Regions from separate parts of the Clostridium sp. LY3-2 genome, predicted to be linked through region 1. Evidence: riboswitches for the same ligand, from Rfam matches in the RefSeq annotation. Region 1 holds a riboswitch; the other holds the start of a gene.
The links. Region 1 has a riboswitch for lysine ahead of M4I33_RS08885 (Na+/H+ antiporter NhaC family protein). Riboswitches for the same ligand answer to the same signal wherever they lie in the genome.
Positions count from the first base shown of each region.

Region 2: linked by a shared signal. The riboswitch ahead of M4I33_RS00275 (APC family permease) and the one ahead of M4I33_RS08885 (Na+/H+ antiporter NhaC family protein) in region 1 are both predicted to bind lysine.

Region 1 is NZ_JAMDLQ010000025.1:109,517-122,532, forward strand. It holds gene M4I33_RS08830 (MATE family efflux transporter) at 1-439, shown strand, start outside; gene M4I33_RS08835 (NAD(P)/FAD-dependent oxidoreductase) at 598-1,287, shown strand; gene M4I33_RS08840 (ATP cone domain-containing protein) at 1,340-1,606, opposite strand; gene M4I33_RS08845 (hypothetical protein) at 1,690-1,875, opposite strand; gene M4I33_RS08850 (nucleoside recognition domain-containing protein) at 2,000-2,575, shown strand; gene M4I33_RS08855 (spore maturation protein) at 2,588-3,106, shown strand; gene M4I33_RS08860 (ABC transporter ATP-binding protein) at 3,162-3,890, shown strand; gene M4I33_RS08865 (hypothetical protein) at 3,880-5,535, shown strand; gene M4I33_RS08870 (dicarboxylate/amino acid:cation symporter) at 5,579-6,745, opposite strand; gene M4I33_RS08875 (ACT domain-containing protein) at 6,945-7,385, shown strand; gene M4I33_RS08880 (aminopeptidase P family protein) at 7,434-8,690, shown strand; lysine riboswitch at 8,776-8,953, shown strand; gene M4I33_RS08885 (Na+/H+ antiporter NhaC family protein) at 9,066-10,778, shown strand; gene M4I33_RS08890 (Hsp20 family protein) at 10,912-11,343, shown strand; gene M4I33_RS08895 (aminopeptidase P family protein) at 11,456-13,016, shown strand, end outside.
Region 2 is NZ_JAMDLQ010000005.1:294-6,262, reverse strand. It holds gene M4I33_RS00290 (uracil-xanthine permease family protein) at 16-1,422, shown strand; gene M4I33_RS00285 (potassium channel family protein) at 1,588-2,340, shown strand; gene M4I33_RS00280 (sigma-70 family RNA polymerase sigma factor) at 2,434-3,000, shown strand; lysine riboswitch at 3,186-3,361, shown strand; gene M4I33_RS00275 (APC family permease) at 3,431-4,771, shown strand; gene M4I33_RS00270 (glycosyltransferase family 2 protein) at 4,997-5,969, shown strand, end outside.

The DNA.
Region 1 (13,016 bases):
CTATGGAGCTAAAAAGTATCATAGGGTTAAGGAAACTGTTAAATACGCGTCTATAATAGCAACTATAATAGTTGTTATAGGCTGGTGCATAATTCAATTTATGCCACAAGTATTAATTGGAATGTTTAATAAAGACCCGGAACTTGTAGGAATTGCAACAAACGGACTTAGAATTTATTTATTTATGCTACCTGTTATAGGTTTCCAAATAATAAGTTCAATCTACTTCCAAGCTATAGGTAAAGCTAAGATATCTATGTTCTTAAGTTTATTAAGACAGGTTATTTTATTAATACCATTGATGCTAATATTACCTAAGTTCTTAGAACTTGATGGAGTTTGGTTATCTGGTGCTATAAGTGACTTCTTATCAGCAGTTATAACAGGAATAATATTCTACGCATCAGTTAGAAAGTTGAAAGAGCCAGAAGATTTATAAAATGATTAAAAGCAGACTAAGATTTCTTAGTCTGTTTTTTATATTACTTATAGAATTTAAAAAAGTAACTTAAGTTACGAGTAAAATTAAAGCTTTAATATATAATATTAAGTATATAATAATAGTATCGGTCTATATAGATTTAAGGAGGGGAGATAATGAGTGAGAATAATTCACCAAAGATTCCGATTATGGTAAGTGGAACTCATTATGGAAATTTGCAAAAAATAAGAGACGGAAAAAGAACTTTTGGAATAACGCCACACATACCAGGTGGCTTTATCAGTATAGAAAATTTAGAAAAAATAACAAGTGTAGCTAAAAAGTATAATGGTGTTATAAAGATAACTTCAGGTCAAAGACTTCTTATAACAAATCTTAATGGTGAGGATTTACCTAAGATTTGGGAAGAACTTGGGATGGAGCCAGCCGTAAAAAAACAAAACTCTGTTAAAAATGTAGAGATGTGTCCCGCTGGATTTTGTAAGAGGATGAAGCTAAACACTATAGGTATAGGAATGAAACTATCTAAAAAGTATCAGTGGATGGAAGTTCCGTGTAGAACTAAGATAGGTGTAGCTGGATGTAGAAATGCTTGTGGAAGCGTGTACTCTAAAGATATAGGAGTTATAGGGGATAAAGAAGGCATAAGAGTAACTGCTGGAGGTTCAGCTGGATATACTCAAAGAGCTTCAGATGTTATAGCTACTAATTTATCAGAAGATGAAACTTTAAAGCTTGTAGATAATATTTTTAAAGTGTATATAGCAAATGGAAATCCAGGTGAAAAGCTTGGAGACTACATAGATAGAGTAGGAATAGAAGAATTTAAAAAAATGGTTTTATAAAAAAATCCCAAAGGATAGAGAAGTTAAGTTCTCTATCCTTTGGGATTTTTAATTATCTAACGTCAATATAAGCATCTGCTACTTTTTTAAAGCCGTTATCTATTAAAGTTTCAAACACTAAAAGTCTAACTTCTAGGCTTGATGGGATTCTATTTTCATTACAGATAAAGTTTATTCCGTCTTTAACTGATGATGTTAGAATTGATAAATCACTTTCAGTAAGTGAAAAGTTTGCATCTTTTGCAGCACTTAAAATACTTTGGTGAATTTTATTTTCTTCAAAATTGACTATTTTACCATCTCTTTTAATAATTTTCATAAAATACCCTCCTTATTATAAATAAAGCAATTTTTATTTATGAAAAAAGAAACTTAAAAGTAAGTTTCTTTTAATTCTAAAAATTATAGTATTCCCTCAGTTTTAAGAATATCTTCAAGCTTTTGAAGTTTCTCGTTTAGAGATATGAATTTTTCTTTTATATCGTCTTTTGATATTTCTTCGTTGTCTAATCCAGTTTCTAAATCTTCAACAGTTTTTAAAGCTTCTTCTATATCTTGTTGTGCTAATTTAAGGTTTGATTCGTTCATGTTTTTTTCTCCTTTTGAATACCATCTATTTAACTTAAGTTTATATAATTATCCTATCACTACTAAAAGACCAGTGCAAGGCATATATTTAATTGTTAACAGTACTTATTTTATGGAGGTTTTAATGATTAATTATATTTGGTTTTTTATGATTTTTTTGGGAATTATAGTTGCCTTATTTACTGGTAATGCAGATAAAATAACAGAAGCTATAGTTAACGGAAGTGATGGAACTGTTAAATTTATTATAGGTTTAGTTGGAATAATGTGCTTTTGGAGCGGTGTTATGAAAGTTGCTGAAAAGAGCGGTTTTACAGGTAAGATAGCTATAGTTTTAAGACCTATTTTAAAACTATTATTTAAAGATGCAGCTAAAGATGAAAAAGCGCTCGGGGCTATAGTTATGAACATAACGGCAAATATGATGGGACTTTCAAATGCAGCAACACCTTTTGGAATAAAGGCTATGGAAGAGATGGATAGATTAAATAAAGATAAAGGAACAGCTTCAAATGATATGGCTTTATTTTTAGTTTTAAATGCTGCCTGTATTCAGTTAGTTCCAACTACTATAATTTCTATAAGAACTGCAGCTGGGTCAAACAATCCAGGGCTTATAATTTTACCTGCAATTATAACAACAGGGATAGCTGCTATAGTTGGAGTTGTTTGTTGTAAAGTTATGCAAAGGCATTTTTAAGGGGGAAGATATATGGAGTACTTTACTAAAAGTGTTATACCTTTTATAGTTTTAATAATTTTAGGCTACGGGATGATAAAAGGAAGAAAGGTATACGAATGGTTTATAGAAGGTGCAAAAGAAGGTCTTCAAACTTGCCTTAGAATTTTTCCTTGCCTTTTAGCTATGTTAGTTGCGGTTCAAATATTTAAAGGTGCTAATCTTTTAGATATGATAAATAGGATTTTAGCTCCAGTTTCAGGGTTTATAGGGCTTCCAGAGGAGATAGTGCCTTTAGTTTTACTTAAGCCAATCTCAGGGAGCGGCGCTATAGGGATGTTTACTGAAATAATAAATACTTACGGGGCAGATTCTTTTATAGGAATACTAGCATCTGTAATTATGGGAACTACAGAAACTATATTTTATACTATAACTGTTTATTTCGGTGCAGTAGGTATAAAAAAGATAAGGCATACTTTGTGGGGCGCAGTTATGGCAGATGTTACAGCTGTTTTAGTAGCTATATTCATAGTAGGTCTTATAATATAAAAACATATCCTATAATATGTAAAATATGTTAAAATATATTATGGGGGTGGATTTATTGATAAAAATAGATGGAGTAACTAAAATATATAATAAAACATATAAAGCAGTTGATAATTTAAATTTAGAAATAAAAGATGGAGAGATTTTTGGAATTTTAGGACCAAATGGTGCAGGAAAAACAACTACTATTAAGATGATAACTGGAATTTCAGAAATAACTAAAGGAAATATAAGTATAAATGGAATAGACATATCAAAAGAAGGGATAAAGGCTAAAGAGCAGTTTGGATACGTTCCAGATAGCCCTGATATGTTCTTGAAATTTACGGGACTTGAATATATTAATTTTATGGCTGATGTATACTTTGTATCTTCAGAGGATAGGAAAAAAAGAATAGAGGATTTATCAAAAAGATTTTCTATGGAAAATGCTTTAGGTGATAAGATTCAAAGTTATTCTCACGGTATGAGACAAAAAATAATTATTATGGGTGTTTTAATTCATGAGCCAAAGGTTTGGATCTTAGATGAACCTTTAACAGGGCTTGATCCTAAGTCAGCATTTTTATTAAAGGAAATGATGAGAGAACACGCAGATAAAGGAAATACAGTAGTATTTTCAACTCACGTTTTAGAAGTTGCAGAAAAATTATGTGATAGAGTATGTGTTATTAGAAAAGGAAGGCTTGCTTTTTTAGGGACTTTAGAAAGTATGAGGGAGGAATCTAAGGAAAATGACTCTTTAGAGAAAATGTTCTTAGAGATGACAGAAGATGAGAAGTAGGCTTTATATATGTTTAAAGTTTTTCTTTAAAAATAGCTTAAAGGAGCTATTTAATTTTGGTAGTAACCCTTTAATTGGAGTAGGGCTTTGCGTTTTAGTTTGCTTTCTTTTAAACTTACCATTAGTTTTATTAGTTAATGGTTTATTTAAGGCGTATGAATCTTTAAATCAAGTTGGAAGCTTAATATCATTACTATTATTTATAGGTGCTTCTTCAACTTTTATTATGGGGATATATACTGTTTTTAATAATTTCTTCTTTTCAAATGATGTAGATTATTTGATGCCTTTGCCTTTTAAGCCAGGAGAAATAATGCTAGGAAAGTTTGTATCTACTTTTATTGTTTTATATTTTTATGCAGCAATAATAATACTACCATTACTTCAAATAGGAGATATGGCAGGGTATAGCAGTGCATATTTTATAATGGTATTTGTAGTTATAATACTTTTACCTATACTACCTTTAGGGTATTGTATACTTATTTCATTATTACTTATGAGGTTAACAAACGTTAGTAAAAATAAAGATGTATTTAAAATAATCGGCGGAGTTTTAGGGCTTGCCTTTGTAGTTTTAATAAATAGAGTAACTTCAAATTCTTCTTTTAGTGAAACTGAGATGGTAGAGATGCTAACTAAAGAAAATGGGATGATGGATGTTTTAAACGGAGCATTTATAACTAATAAATTTGCAGCAGAAGGATTAGTTTCTGTTGGAAATTCAGGAAGCTTTAGTAGTATTTTTATATATGTAATAATATCTATTTTAATTATTGCTTTTGTTTATTTTTTAGGACAATTTTTCTATAAAAAAGCTATTATGGGTTCTTCTGAAACCTTTAGTAAAAAAGAAAATATACTTAAAAACAAAAAGGTTAAGCTAGAAAAAGAATCACCTTTAAAAGCTTTAATAAAGAGGGATTTAATTATAATATTTAGAACACCTTCATTTTTCTTAAACTGTGTAGTTATGCTTATATATTTTCCAGCTATAATATTTGTAACAAGTTCTACAGGAAATCTTGTAGATATAGGAGGAGAAGCTTTATCTAAAACTGGGTTTGTAGATTTTTATTTACCTATGGTAGTAATGCTTCCTTCTATGATATTTATGACTGGATTTGGACTTGCAGCGCCAAACGCATTAAGCAGGGAAGGAAAAAATGTAATAATATCTAAATATATACCAGTAGATTATAAGGTTCAATATAAGGCTAAAGTTATATCGTCTTTAATTATAAATATGTTAGGAGTAATTATTTCTATAGCATTTCTTATATACTTAAAGATGCCTTTTAAAACAGTAGTTTTAGGAGGGATATTATCATTTTTATCTGTTTTAGTAATAACTCTTTTTGGGGTTTATATGGATTATAGCAATCCAAAGTTAGATTGGACAGATGAAAAGCAGTGCGGTGATGGAGGAATCAAACACCTTATAAACTTTGTTTTATTAATAATACTTGGTTTGATTTTAGGTGGAAGCGGATATGTAATAGGAAAGAGTACTGAGTTTAGCATAAATACAGCAGCGATTGTAGTGTTTGCACTAAATGTAGTTGTATTAATAAGTATAGCGCTAGCTCTTTATAAGATGAGTTTAAATCGTGTATTTAACACTTATAAAGAACACGAAATATAAAAGGATGCTTTGCACTAAAACATAGTGCAAAGCATCCTTATTTTTATTTAATAAATTTAGAATTTACTTTATCTACAAGTAATGCAATAGCATTATCTCCTGAAACGTTACAAGCAGTTCCAAAACTATCTTGAGTTATATAAAGTGCTATCATTAAAGCAAGTTGAGCTTCTGAAAAACCAAGGTTAGACTGAAGAACACCAAGGGCTGCCATAACAGCACCACCAGGAACTCCAGGGGCTGCAACCATTGTTATACCAAGCATACCGATAAAACCTAGCATTTGAGGGAATGTATAATTCATTCCGTTTAGAAGCATTACAGCTATAGAACATGCAGTAAGTGTTATTGTACTACCTGATAGATGAATAGTTGCACAAAGGGGAACTGCAAATTCACGAACTCCCTTTGAAACTCCATTTTTTTCAGCTACTTGTAGATTTACAGGAATTGTAGCTGCAGATGATTGAGTCCCTAAAGCAGTTAAATATCCTGAAACTTGATTTTTTAAAAGTGTAAATATATTCTTCTTAGTTAAAGTACCTGCAATAGTAAATTGTATTAAAATAATAAAAAATTGCATTGCAAGTATTATTAAAAATACTTTCCAAAATACTGAGAAGATTGTTTTAACTTCTCCAGTGTAAGTCATGTTAGCAAATATTCCTAAAATATGAAGAGGTATTAAAGGGATAATAACTACCTTAATAACTTTTTCAATTATACCTTGGAATTCGTTTGCCATATTATATAATGTTTTTCCTTTTATTGAAGCTATCCCAAGCCCTAGTAAAAATGCTACTAAAAGAGCAGTCATTACTGGCATTATTGGGGGCATGTCCACCACAAAATAAGGAGATAGTAAGCTCTCTTCAGGGTTTTTAGCATTGCCTATATTTTGCATTTGTGAAATAAACATAGGAAATGTTTTTGAAGAGACAAAGTATGAAATAAGACCAGCGATTATAGTTGATCCGTAAGCAAAAATCGTAGTAACTCCAAGCATCTTTCCAGCTGAAGAACCAAGATCTGCTATACCTGAAACAACAAAACCTAATATTATTAATGGTATTATAAATCCTAAAAAGTTTCCAAAAATTGAGTTAAAGGTTACAAATATCCTCACGAATTCTTTAGGCATAGTAGAGCCTATTAAAACTCCTAAAATTATGCCGATTATTAATTTCGGAATGAGACCAAATTTTTTCATATGTTTTCCTCCTATACACAAGTGTCTTTTATATGATAACATATAAGTATATAAAAATACATAATATATTTTAAAATAATAAAATTTCTAGTAAATAAAAGGAAAAATATATTGCTATAAAGAATATTAATATATTAAAGTAAAAACTATGGGGATTATATATTTAAATAATAAATAAAAAGAATTGGGGGCTAAAATTATGGAAGAAGAAAGATTTTATGTGGTAAACGAATCAGTTTTACCTGATGTATTCTATAAAGTTATAGAAGTTAAGGAGCTTATACATACAGGCAAGGTTAAGGACATCTCAGAAGGTGTAAAAAAAGTAGGTATAAGTAGAAGCACGTATTATAAATATAAGGATGCAGTATATCCAATGTCAGATGGGGTAAATAGTAAGAAGATAACAATAGTTTTATTATTAGAACATAAAGCTGGGGTTTTATCTAAGGTATTAGACTTTATTGCAACTAATAAGTTAAATATTTTAACAATTAATCAAGATATTCCTATAAACATGACAGCTAATGTTACAATAACATTAGACGTATCAAAGATAAAAGGTGATGTTAAAAAATTCTTATTTAAAGTAAATGAATTTGAGGGAGTAGTTAAAGTTAGGGTACTTGCAGTAGAATAAAATTAAATATTAAATATATAATCTTTTAAAGGAAGAAGGAATGGCAAATTGAAAAAAGAGGTATTTCTAAGAAACAGAAAGCATTTATTAGAAGACATATGTGATAATTCTCTTGTAATCTTATTTGCAGGGAATGCACCTAAAAAAACAGCAGATGAGAGTTATAGTTTTACGCCAAACAGAAACTTTTATTATATGACAGGGATAGATGAAGAAGATCATATATTCTTAGCATATAAAAAAGATGATCAAATAATAGAAAAGATGTTTATAAAAGAGATAGATGAAGAAAGAGAGAAATGGCTAGGTAAGACTATAAGAAAAGAAGAATTAGAAGAAAAAAATGGAATTAAAGACGTTTCATATTTAGGAGAGCTTAAAGGTTACTTAAATAAAATTATAGGTGAAAGTGAAGATATAAATATTTATCTTGATTTAGAAAGAGATAGTTTTGATTCACTTCCAAGTATAGCTAGCACCTTCTCAAAAAAATTAAAAAATAAATATCCTAGTGTAGTTATAAAAAATATCTATCAAAAGTTTGCAAGTCTTAGATTAGTTAAATCAGATGAGGAAATTGATGAAATGAGAAAAGCTATAGCTATAACTATAGAGGGTGTTAAGTCACTTATGACTAATATAAAACCTAACTTAAAAGAATATGAAATGGAAGCTTATTTTGAGTTTGAATGTAGAAGAAGAGGCGTTTTTGACTATGCTTTTAAAACTATAGCAGCAGCTGGAAAAAATGCAACAGTTCTTCACTACGTAGATAATGATGATACATTAAAAGATGGGGACTTAATGTTATTTGATTTAGGAGCTCAATTTAATTACTATAATGCTGATATATCAAGAACTTTCCCTATAAACGGCAAATTTTCAAAAAGACAAAAGGAAGTTTATGAAGCAGTTTTAAGAGTAAATGAAAAAGTTATAAAAGAGCTAAAACCAGAAGTTAGCTTTTTAGAGATAAATAGTTTAGCTAGAGACTGGATTGCAGAAGAATGTATAAAACTTGGATTAATAAAAGATAAATCAGAAGTTTCTAAATACTATTTCCACAGTATAGGTCACAGCTTAGGGTTAGATACTCACGATATAGAAAATCCAGGTAGAAATACAATTCTTAAACCAGGTATGGTCTATACAGTAGAACCAGGAATCTACATACCAGAAGAAGGTATAGGAGTTAGGATAGAAGATGACGTGTTAATCACATCTGGTGGGAATGAAGTTCTTACTAAAGATATGATTAAAAGCGTAAATGAAATTGAAGATTTTATGAAAAAAAGACAAAACTAGTTATTTTAAATGATAAAGTGTTAAAAAACCGTTGCAAAAAATAACAAAGTACTATACAATTAACTTAATTAATAAGTGAATAATTTGAAGAGATAGAGGCGCGGCCTTTAAGAGTAGTCTTATGGAGTTTAAGCAAACTTTGAAGTAAGATAAAAGGAAATGCCGCCGAAGGAAGTTAGATAAGCTTTAATCTACTATCCTGGGTTTATGCATAATATGCATAAGACTGTCACAGATTAAATTTGTGTTGAGCTATCATTCAATGGATTCTACGGAAACTGTAGAACCTTGAGTGCTATCTCAAGGTTCTTTTTAATATATAAAAATATTAGAGCCTTACAAATATTCACAAAATAAAAAGAGGGGGCTTTAAATATGAGAAAAAGCAGAAATTATTTATTATTTTTATTAACTTTCGTTCTTGTAATAGGAACAGGGGTGACGGTGTTTGCAGCTGAGGTAGACCCTGGCACTTTAAATTCAGAGAACTATGGAATTTTAACTATAATTCCACCGCTAGTAGCTATAATACTAGCATTTATAACTAAAAATGTAGTCATATCGTTATTTGTAGGAACGATAGCTGGGTGCTTTATGCTACAGCTTGTAGATAATGCATTTTTACCATCTATTTTAGGATCATTTTTAGATTTTATTCAAAGAGTTTTAAACTCACTTGCAGACCCTTGGAATGCAGGAATAATAATTCAAGTTTTAGCAATTGGAGGAGTTATAAATCTAGTAGCTAAAATGGGAGGGGCAAGAGCTATAGCAGAAGCCCTTGCAAAGAGAGCAAAAACACCTAGAAGTGCACAAATAGTAACTTGGTTTTTAGGAGTTTTAGTATTTTTTGATGATTATGCAAATTCACTTATAGTTGGACCTATAATGAAACCTGTAGCAGATAAACTTAGAATTTCTAGAGAAAGACTTGCATTTATAATAGATGCAACAGCAGCACCTATAGCAGGGCTTGCTATAATTTCAACTTGGATAGGATTAGAAGTAGGACTTATAAACGATTCATTTACTCAAATAGGTATGAATGTAGATGCTTTTGGAGTATTTTTACAAACTATACCTTATAGATTTTATAATATTTTAATTTTAGCATTTGTAGTTATTACATCACTTATGCTTAGAGATTTTGGACCTATGAGAAAAGCTGAAATAAGAGCAAGAAAAGGAATAAAAGAACCAAAAGCAGAACTAGAAAATCTTACAACAGAAGATGAAATGCAAGTTAAAGAAGGTGTTAAATTAAGTGTTTGGAATGCAATAATACCGATAGGAACTCTAATAGTAAGTGCCCTTGCAAGCTTTTACTATAGCGGGTACACAGCTATTATGGGAGGAGAAGATAAGGCACTTATAGAACTTATTTCAAATTCACCATTTTCATTTAATTCAATTCAACAAGCCTTTAGTGCAGCAGATGCTTCAACAGCACTTTTCCAATCAGCAGTTCTTGCATCTATAGTTGCAATAGTTATGGCTGTAGCTAAAAAGATTTTTACAGTTTCAGAAGCGGTTGACGTTTGGGTTGATGGAATGAAAGGACTTATTATAACTGGTGTAATCTTATTACTTGCTTGGTCTTTAAGTTCAGTAATAAAAGATTTAGGAACAGCTAAATACTTAGTAACACTTTTATCAGATTCTATACCGATGTTCTTACTTCCAAGTATTATTTTTATACTAGGTGCAGTTATATCATTTGCAACAGGAACAGCATACGGAACTATGGGAATACTTATGCCACTTGCAATTCCTTTAGCTAATTCAATATCACCTGATATGGGATATATAGTAATGAGTACAAGCGCGGTATTAACAGGTGCGATTTTCGGAGATCACTGTTCACCTATTTCAGATACAACTATACTTTCTTCTATGGGATCTGGATGTGATCACATAGAACACGTTAAAACTCAAATGTGGTATGCACTTTTTGTAGCTGGATTTACAATACTATTTGGGTATATACCAGTTGGGTTAAATATACCAGTATATATAGTATTACCAGTAGCAATACTAGTAATGACTGTAGCAGTAAGATTTATTGGAAAGCCTGTAGATAATACTTAATAATTAGCTTAAAAAGAGAGTGCTATAACAGCACTCTCTTTTAATATCTTTAAAATACATAAACCTTTTTGTATCAAAAAACATCACATATAAATATATTATTATAGAGAAATATTATATAAAGGAGAAAATGATGTTTTTTACAAGTGGGGGCATATTTGGAGAAGTTTTTTCAGTAACGTTTGTTAATGATATTTTTCAAACTATAGATAGATTAGAAAGTTATAATGACGTGCCGATGATAGAATTAGATGATATAAAATTATTTATGAATGAGTATGATGATAAGTTTGTTATCGAGGGGTTATTCCCAGGGGTAGATAAAAGGGATTTAATAATTGATTATAAAGATGATTATATAGACGTTAAAGTAAAACTTGATAACTATATAAATTCTTTTGCAGATAATAGATTTAGAAGGACTTTTTACGTTCCAGATGTAGATATATCAAGACTTAATATATCTTATAAGAATGATGTTTTACATTTTGAATTACCTAAGTTATTACTTAAAAAATCAGAAGATGTTGAAATAATTGATATATATGATTATGAAAATGAATAATATATGGGAACTACACAAAATATAAGTGTGGTTCTTTTTCTTTTCACAGATATTTGTATTTTAAGTTAATATATGCAAAAATAATTATAAGAGATTTAAAGGGGGCATTGAATTGAAGACAAAAATGATAATTGAAAATTTAAGAAAAGAAATGAAAAAGAATAATATAGATTATTATATTATTCCAAGTTCAGACTCGCACGGGAGTGAGTACGTTTCTGACTTTTATAAATCTAGAGCTTATGTATCAGGTTTTACAGGTTCAGCTGGAATTCTTTTAGTAGGTTTAGAGGAAGCTATACTTTGGACTGACGGAAGATATTTTATACAAGCAGAAAAACAATTAGAAGGTTCTGATATAAAGCTTTATAAAATGAGAATACCAGGATGGCCGACTATTGAAGAATATTTAGAAGCTAATGTTAAATTCGATCAAACTATAGGTTTTGACGGAAAGACATATAGCTTAGAAAACTATATGAAGCTTCAAAAAATAGCAGAAAAAAGATGTATAAATCTTAAAACTGATATGGATTTAGTAGGTGAAATATGGGAAGATAGACCAAAGCTTCCTAAAGAAAAAGCTTTTATTCATGATGTTAAGTACTCAGGTAAAAGTGCAAAAGAAAAGTTAAACGAAGTAAGAGAAGCTATGGAAAAGCTTGAAGCAGAAAATTATATAATTTCTTCTTTAGATGATATAGCTTGGCTATTTAACATAAGAGGAAATGATGTTAAGTGTAACCCTGTAGTTTTAAGTTATGCAGTAGTTACAAAGGATAAGGCTATATTATTTGTTTCTTTAGATAAGTTTTCTAAAGAAGATATAAGTGTTTTAAATAATAATGGAGTAGAGCTTAAAGAATACGAAGAGATATTTAACTTCGTTAGAGTTTTAGAAGGTTCTATACTTATAGACCCAAACAAGACAAACGCGAGTATCTATAAAAGTATTAACGAAGAGTCTAGTATTATTGAAGATTTAAATATAACAACGAAGCTAAAAGCTGTTAAAAACGATATAGAAATAAAAAATCTTAAAGCATGCCAAATTAGAGATGGTGTAGCTATGGTAAGATTTATGAAATGGCTAAAAGAAAATATAGGTAAGATAGAAATAAGTGAAATTTCAGCGTCAGAAAAATTAGAAGAGTTTAGAAGCCTTGGAGAGCTTTTTAAAGGTATAAGCTTTGATACTATAGCAGCTCATAAAGAGCACGGTGCTATGATGCATTACTTTCCTACAAAGGAAAGTGACTACACTTTAGAAAGATGTGGTTTTTTACTTATAGATTCTGGAGGACAATACTTAGACGGAACTACAGATATAACTAGAACCTTTGTACTAGGGGATTTAACAGAGGAAGAAAAGAAAGATTTCACTTTAGTTTTAAAAGGGCATATAAACCTTATGAGAACTAAATTCTTAAAAGGAACTACAGGTTCTAACTTAGATATAATGGCAAGAAAACCTCTTTGGGACGAAGGGATTGATTATAAGTGCGGAACAGGGCACGGGGTTGGATTCTTTTTAAGTGTTCACGAAGGACCTCAAAGTTTAAGTCCAGTTCCAAACAAAGTGCAATTAGAAGAAGGTATGATTTTAACTAACGAACCTGGAATCTACAGAGAAGGAAAGCACGGTATAAGAACTGAAAACACTATGCTTGTAG
Region 2 (5,969 bases), on a different contig from region 1:
ATGTGTAATTAAAAAATGGACAACACGAATAATTCTAATGGAAGCTATAATTTAATGTATGGCATAAACGACAATCCTAAACTAACTGAGAAAATTATATTAGGATTTCAAAATATTTTTGCAGCCTTTGGAGGAATTATAGCAGTACCTTTAGTTGTATCTGGAGCCCTTGGCTTTGATGGTGCAACATCTACAGCACTTTTAAGTGCTTCTATTTTAGCCTCTGGGATAGCTACAGTACTTCAAGCTAAGGGAATTGGAAAAGTAGGTTCAAAACTTCCTTGTGTAATGGGGACAGACTTTACTTTTGTAGCACCTTCAATTGCAGTTGGTTCAGTTGCTGGTTTACCTGGAATAATAGGGGCGACTATATTAGGTTCTTTATTAGAATTTATTTTAAGCTTCTTTATAAGACCAATAATGAAGTTTTTCCCACCACTTGTTATAGGAACTGTAGTTTGTCTAATCGGGCTTACTTTACTTCCTGTTTCTATGGACTGGGCAGCTGGAGGAGTTGGTTCTTCTGATTATGGCAGTTTAAGAAATGTTTCAATCGCTTTATTTGTAATGATTATAACTTTATTAATTAATAGATACGGAAAAGGCTTAGTTAGTAGCGCAGCTATTTTAATTGGAATGGGAATAGGATATGTTTTATGTATAGGACTTGGAATGGTAGACTTTACTTTAGTTAAAGAATCAAGTTTCTTTGCAATTCCTAAAATTTTAGAATATGGAGTAAACTTTAACCCAGCATACGCTTTAGCATTTATTCCAGCATATTTTGTAACTACAGTAGAAACTGTTGGATGTTTATCTACAATTTGCGAAGTATCAAAGGTTGATTCAAGTAAAGATAGATTATCAAGAGGAGTTTTAGCAGATGGTGTTGGAAGTATGGCAGCAGGTCTAGTTGGATCTTTTCCAAACACAACATTTAGCCAAAACGTAGGATTAATTCCTTTAACTAGAAATGCAAGTAGATCAGTTGCTACTATGGCAGGTATATTACTTATCCTTTTAGGATTTTCACCTAAGTTTGCAGCTTTTATAAACATAATGCCTCAACCTGTACTAGGTGGAGTTGGAATAGTTATGTTTGGAACTATTGCAGCAGCTGGAATTAAAACTTTAAGTAAGGTAAATATAAATAACAGAAATTTATTAATTATTGCAACTTCTTTAGGGCTTGGACTTGGAGTAACATTTAGACCAGAACTTATAAGTGGACTACCTGAAGGTTTAAAGATGGTATTTTCATCAGGAATAACAACAGGAACAATAACTGCACTTTTACTTAATATAATTTTAAAGGAAGAATCAGAAAAAGAAGAGGAATCAGAAATTGTAAAAGTAGAAGAAGAAGTTTCAAAGAAAAGTTCAATATCAGTAGATATTAATGACAGAGAAGTTACTGCATAAATTTTATAAAAACACCGTAAGCTAGAGTTAATAGCTTACGGTGTTTTTTATTTTAAGAGATATATTAATTTTAAGAGGTCTAATGGTTTAATCATTATATTATATGTATTAAAATATAAATGTGACTTATTAATAAATTAATTAGGGGGATAAAGGGTGAATTAAATGCAAGAGTTTATAAAAAACAAGAATATAGAAATAATATATGATATTTTCATAGGTTTTTTATCAGTTATAGCGGTTTTAGTCGTGGTTTTAAATTTTAATAAAGGTGTATCAAGTGAGCAATCAATGTTTTTAGAAAGGGCTGATAACATAATCTATGTGATTTTTTTAATAGATGGAATTATTAAATGTTTTTTGGTTAAAGAACCTTTAAAATTTATAAGAAAAAATAAAATAGATTATATAGCGTTAATTCCTTTTCAATTTTTTATTAGTGGAAGCTTTGGAAGCATATTTAAACTTCTTAGAGTAGTAACTTATATACTTAGGATTTTAGATAATATGAAAGTATTTTTATTTTCTACAGGATTTCTTCAATTAATAATTTTTACTGGGTTTATAACAGCTTTAGGTTCTTTTACTATATACTTCTTTGAAAAGGGTAAAGGAAACATAGAGTGCTATAGTGATGCTCTTTGGTTAAGTTTAGTTACATTAACTACTGTAGGATATGGAGATGTAAGTCCAAGTACTGCAGAAGGAAAGCTTATTGCTGTAATGTTAATGTTATCTGGAATAGGATTTTTATCTATGTTAACCTCAACTATATCAACTTACATAATCGGTCTTAAGAAAAATCGATATAGTGATTTGAAGAAAGAAGATGAAAAAGTATATTTAGATATAACTGAATTAAGCGATGAAAAGCGAGAAACTTTAAAAAAATTCTATGAGTTCCTAAAAGAAGAATAAAAAATGCGAACATTTGTTCGTATTTTTTCTACTTTTAGCTAAGTTTTACATATATAATATATGTAGAGATTAGTTAAGGGGGAATAAAAAGGTATGGAATTAATCTTAAAAGCTAAAAATAATGATGAAATTTCAAAAAATATTATTATTAATAAATATAAGCCACTTTTATATAAAAATTTAAATAAGTATAAGTATATAGTAGGGTATGAGTTTGAAGATTTATATCAATATGGGGTACTAACTATATTAAAAGCTATAAAAGAATTTGATGAAGAAAAAAGTAGTTCTTTTGGAGCATATTTAAAGTTTGCTTTAAATAATAATTTCGCCTACCTTTGTAGAAGGGAAAACGACGAAAACAAAAAGACTACTAGTTTAAATGTAACAAATGAAGAAGGCTTAGAAATAATAGACTTATTAGAAGATGAGAAAACTATTGAAAAGATTTATATGGAAAATATGGAAGTTCAGAGGCTATTAGACTCTATAGAAAAGTTAGATATAGAAGAAAAAGAACTTTGCAAGCATTTAATTAAAGATGAATCTAGAGGTAGCCTTAAGAATTTTTCAGATAATAAAAATATTCCGTATCATAAAATTTTATATAGAAAAAAAGTATTAAGTAAAAAATTAAAAGCTATACTAAAAAATGTATAATAGATAAAAGACTAGATAATTAAAAGTATATTATAAATAAACTGTAAACAATTTCAAAATATAAAATTATTATATGGATAATTGATAAATAGATAATTTATTAAAAAACAATTTTATAGACAAATAATAATACTATTTGACATTTTTCTGAGATTTGTTACAATTACGTAGTAGAATTAAATATTGGGTAAGATAGAGGTCGCAATAATGAAAAGTAGTATTAAGGAGTAAAGCAGCAGTGAATTAATATGAAAGGCATTGTTGCCGAAGTGTATATATAAAGCTTTAAAAATATACGCTGGTTTTGTATAAAATATATGCAAGACTGTCACAAAAAAATTTGTGGAGTGCTATCTTTGTTGTTTGTAATTCAAGCTCAAAGACTAGCCTTTGGGTTATTTTTTTACCCTAGACATCTTAGGAGGAAAAAATGGAAGAAAGAAATTTAAAAAAAGAGATTGGCCTGTTTATGGCTACCATGCTTGTTTGTGGTAACATGATAGGTTCTGGAGTATTTATGCTTCCAGCGACCTTAGCGCAATTATCAGGGCCAATGGCAACAATTATTGCTTGGGTTATAACATCATTAGGTTCAATCCTTATAGCGTTATCCTTTGCGAACTTAGGATCAAAGTTTACAGTTACTGGAGGTCCTTACCAATATACTAAACACGCCTTTGGAGAATTTGCAGGGTTTTTATGTGCATGGTTATACTGGAACGGTTCATGGATTGGAAATGCAGCTATTTTAGTAGCTCTTACAAGTTATAGTGCAGCTATTATACCAGCTTTATCAAATCCACTATATTCAATTATCTTTTCAAGTGCTATGCTTTGGATTTTCACAATAATCAATATTGTTGGTGTTAAACAAGCTGGTAAACTTCAAACTATAGCAACAGTATTTAAAATTGCATTCTTTGCTATATTTGTAGTAGTAGCTTTATTACATTTTAATGTAGCTAATATAACACCTATGATACCAACAGGAAAAGGATTAAATACTATTCCTCTTGCAGCAACTTCAACTTTATGGGCTTTCGTAGGTCTAGAAAGTGCAAGTGTTACAGCAGGTGAAATTAAAAATCCAGAGAAAAACGTTAAAAAGAGTACTATTTACGGAATGATAATTGCAGCTTGTGTTTATATATTAATAAGTGTTGCAAGTATGGGCGCTATGCCAAATGCTGAACTTGCACAAAGTCAAGCACCGCTTACTGATATATTAACAAATATTTTAGGTTCATCAATCGGTAGACCAATAACAATTGCAGTTGTAATTTGTATATTAGGTACAACAATAGGTTGGCTTTTATCTACAGCTCGTGTTGCTTTTGCAGCAGGAGAAGATGGAGTATTCCCAAAATTCTTTGGAAAGCTTCACCCAGTTCATAAAACACCAGCTAATGCATTAATTGCAGGGTCAGTTTTAGTTAATATATTATTAGTTATGAATTTCCAAAAGAGTATGGTATCAGCATTTACTTTTATAACATTACTTGCTACGCTATCATTCTTACCAATATATTTATTAACTTCTTGTGCTGAAATAATGCTAATGTTTAAAAAAGGTGAGAAGTTTAACTTTGGAATATTCGTAAAGAGAGCATTTATTCCTTTATTAGCATTTATTTATTCTGTTTGGACTATTTATGGATCTGGTGCAGAAACAGTAATGTGGGGATTCATCCTTATGTTAATCGGCGTACCTTTTTATATATTTAACTACCACAAGAATAAATTAGATACACAAAATACAGATATTATTTAAAAGATTAGCTACCTAATTTTGAATTAATCACTTAAGGGTTTTAAGGAAGATTCATTTTAGGTAGTTTTTTTGCGTCTTAAATATTTATAGAAGATATATTTTCAAAGTATTAAAACCTTTAAAAGTAAATACAAAGTTATAAAAATTAATACCTTTATTTTAATTATTCTCTTTTAGCATAAATATATAATTACATCAATATACTTATGTTAAGGAGGGGAAGATATGGGTAAAATCAGTCTTTGTATAATAGCTAAGGATGAAGAAAAACTTATTTCTAATGCAATAAATAGTGCTAAAGATTTTGTAGATGAGATTATAGTTGTAGATACAGGTTCTAAAGATAGAACGGTAGAGATAGCAAAATCATTTACAGATAAAGTATTTAAAGTGAATTTTGAAAATGATTTTTCAAAGATAAGAAACTTTGGAATATCTAAAGCAAACTCAGAGTGGGTGCTATTTTTAGATTGCGATGAGGAATTAGATAGTTTTAGTTCGGAAAATTTAAAAAATGTAATAGAAGATGAATATGTAGCTATAAGTTTTAGAGTAAGTGGAATTTTAGATAGGGTTAAGAGAAGCGCCGTTAATGATATTAGATTAATTAAAAAAGATAGAGATATATTTTTTAGCGGAAAAATCGGGGAGAGTGCCTTAAAATCAATAATAAATACCTTTGGGCGAGAAAAAATTAATTACACAACTTTAGAAATAAAGCACTTTGGAAATGATAAGAATTTAGTGAATTTAGAAAGTAAGGTTTCTAGAAATTTAAAGATATATAATTCAATTAATAATAAAGAAAGAGATGGAGAATATTATTTTAAGCTAGGAAACGAATATGGAAGGCTAAATAATTTTAAAAAAGCCCTTGAGATGTATAACATATCCCTTTTAAAATGCGACTGTGGAGATTGGATTGAAGAATTACCAAGACTTATTATAAATAAAGTAAAAGCTCTTCATATGCTTAAATGTTTTGATGAAGAAGAGATGTTTATAAGTAAATGGTTAAAGGTATATAAGGAATTTAAGGATTTGTATTTTATGAAGACACTTCTATATAGAGATAAGGGTGAGTTTAAAAAATCATATGATAGTTTGCTTTCTTATTTAGAAAAAAGAGAAAATATTATTTATCCATCAAGTGCATTTGATGAATTTATAGATCTAAAAAAATTTAAAGATGAATTAT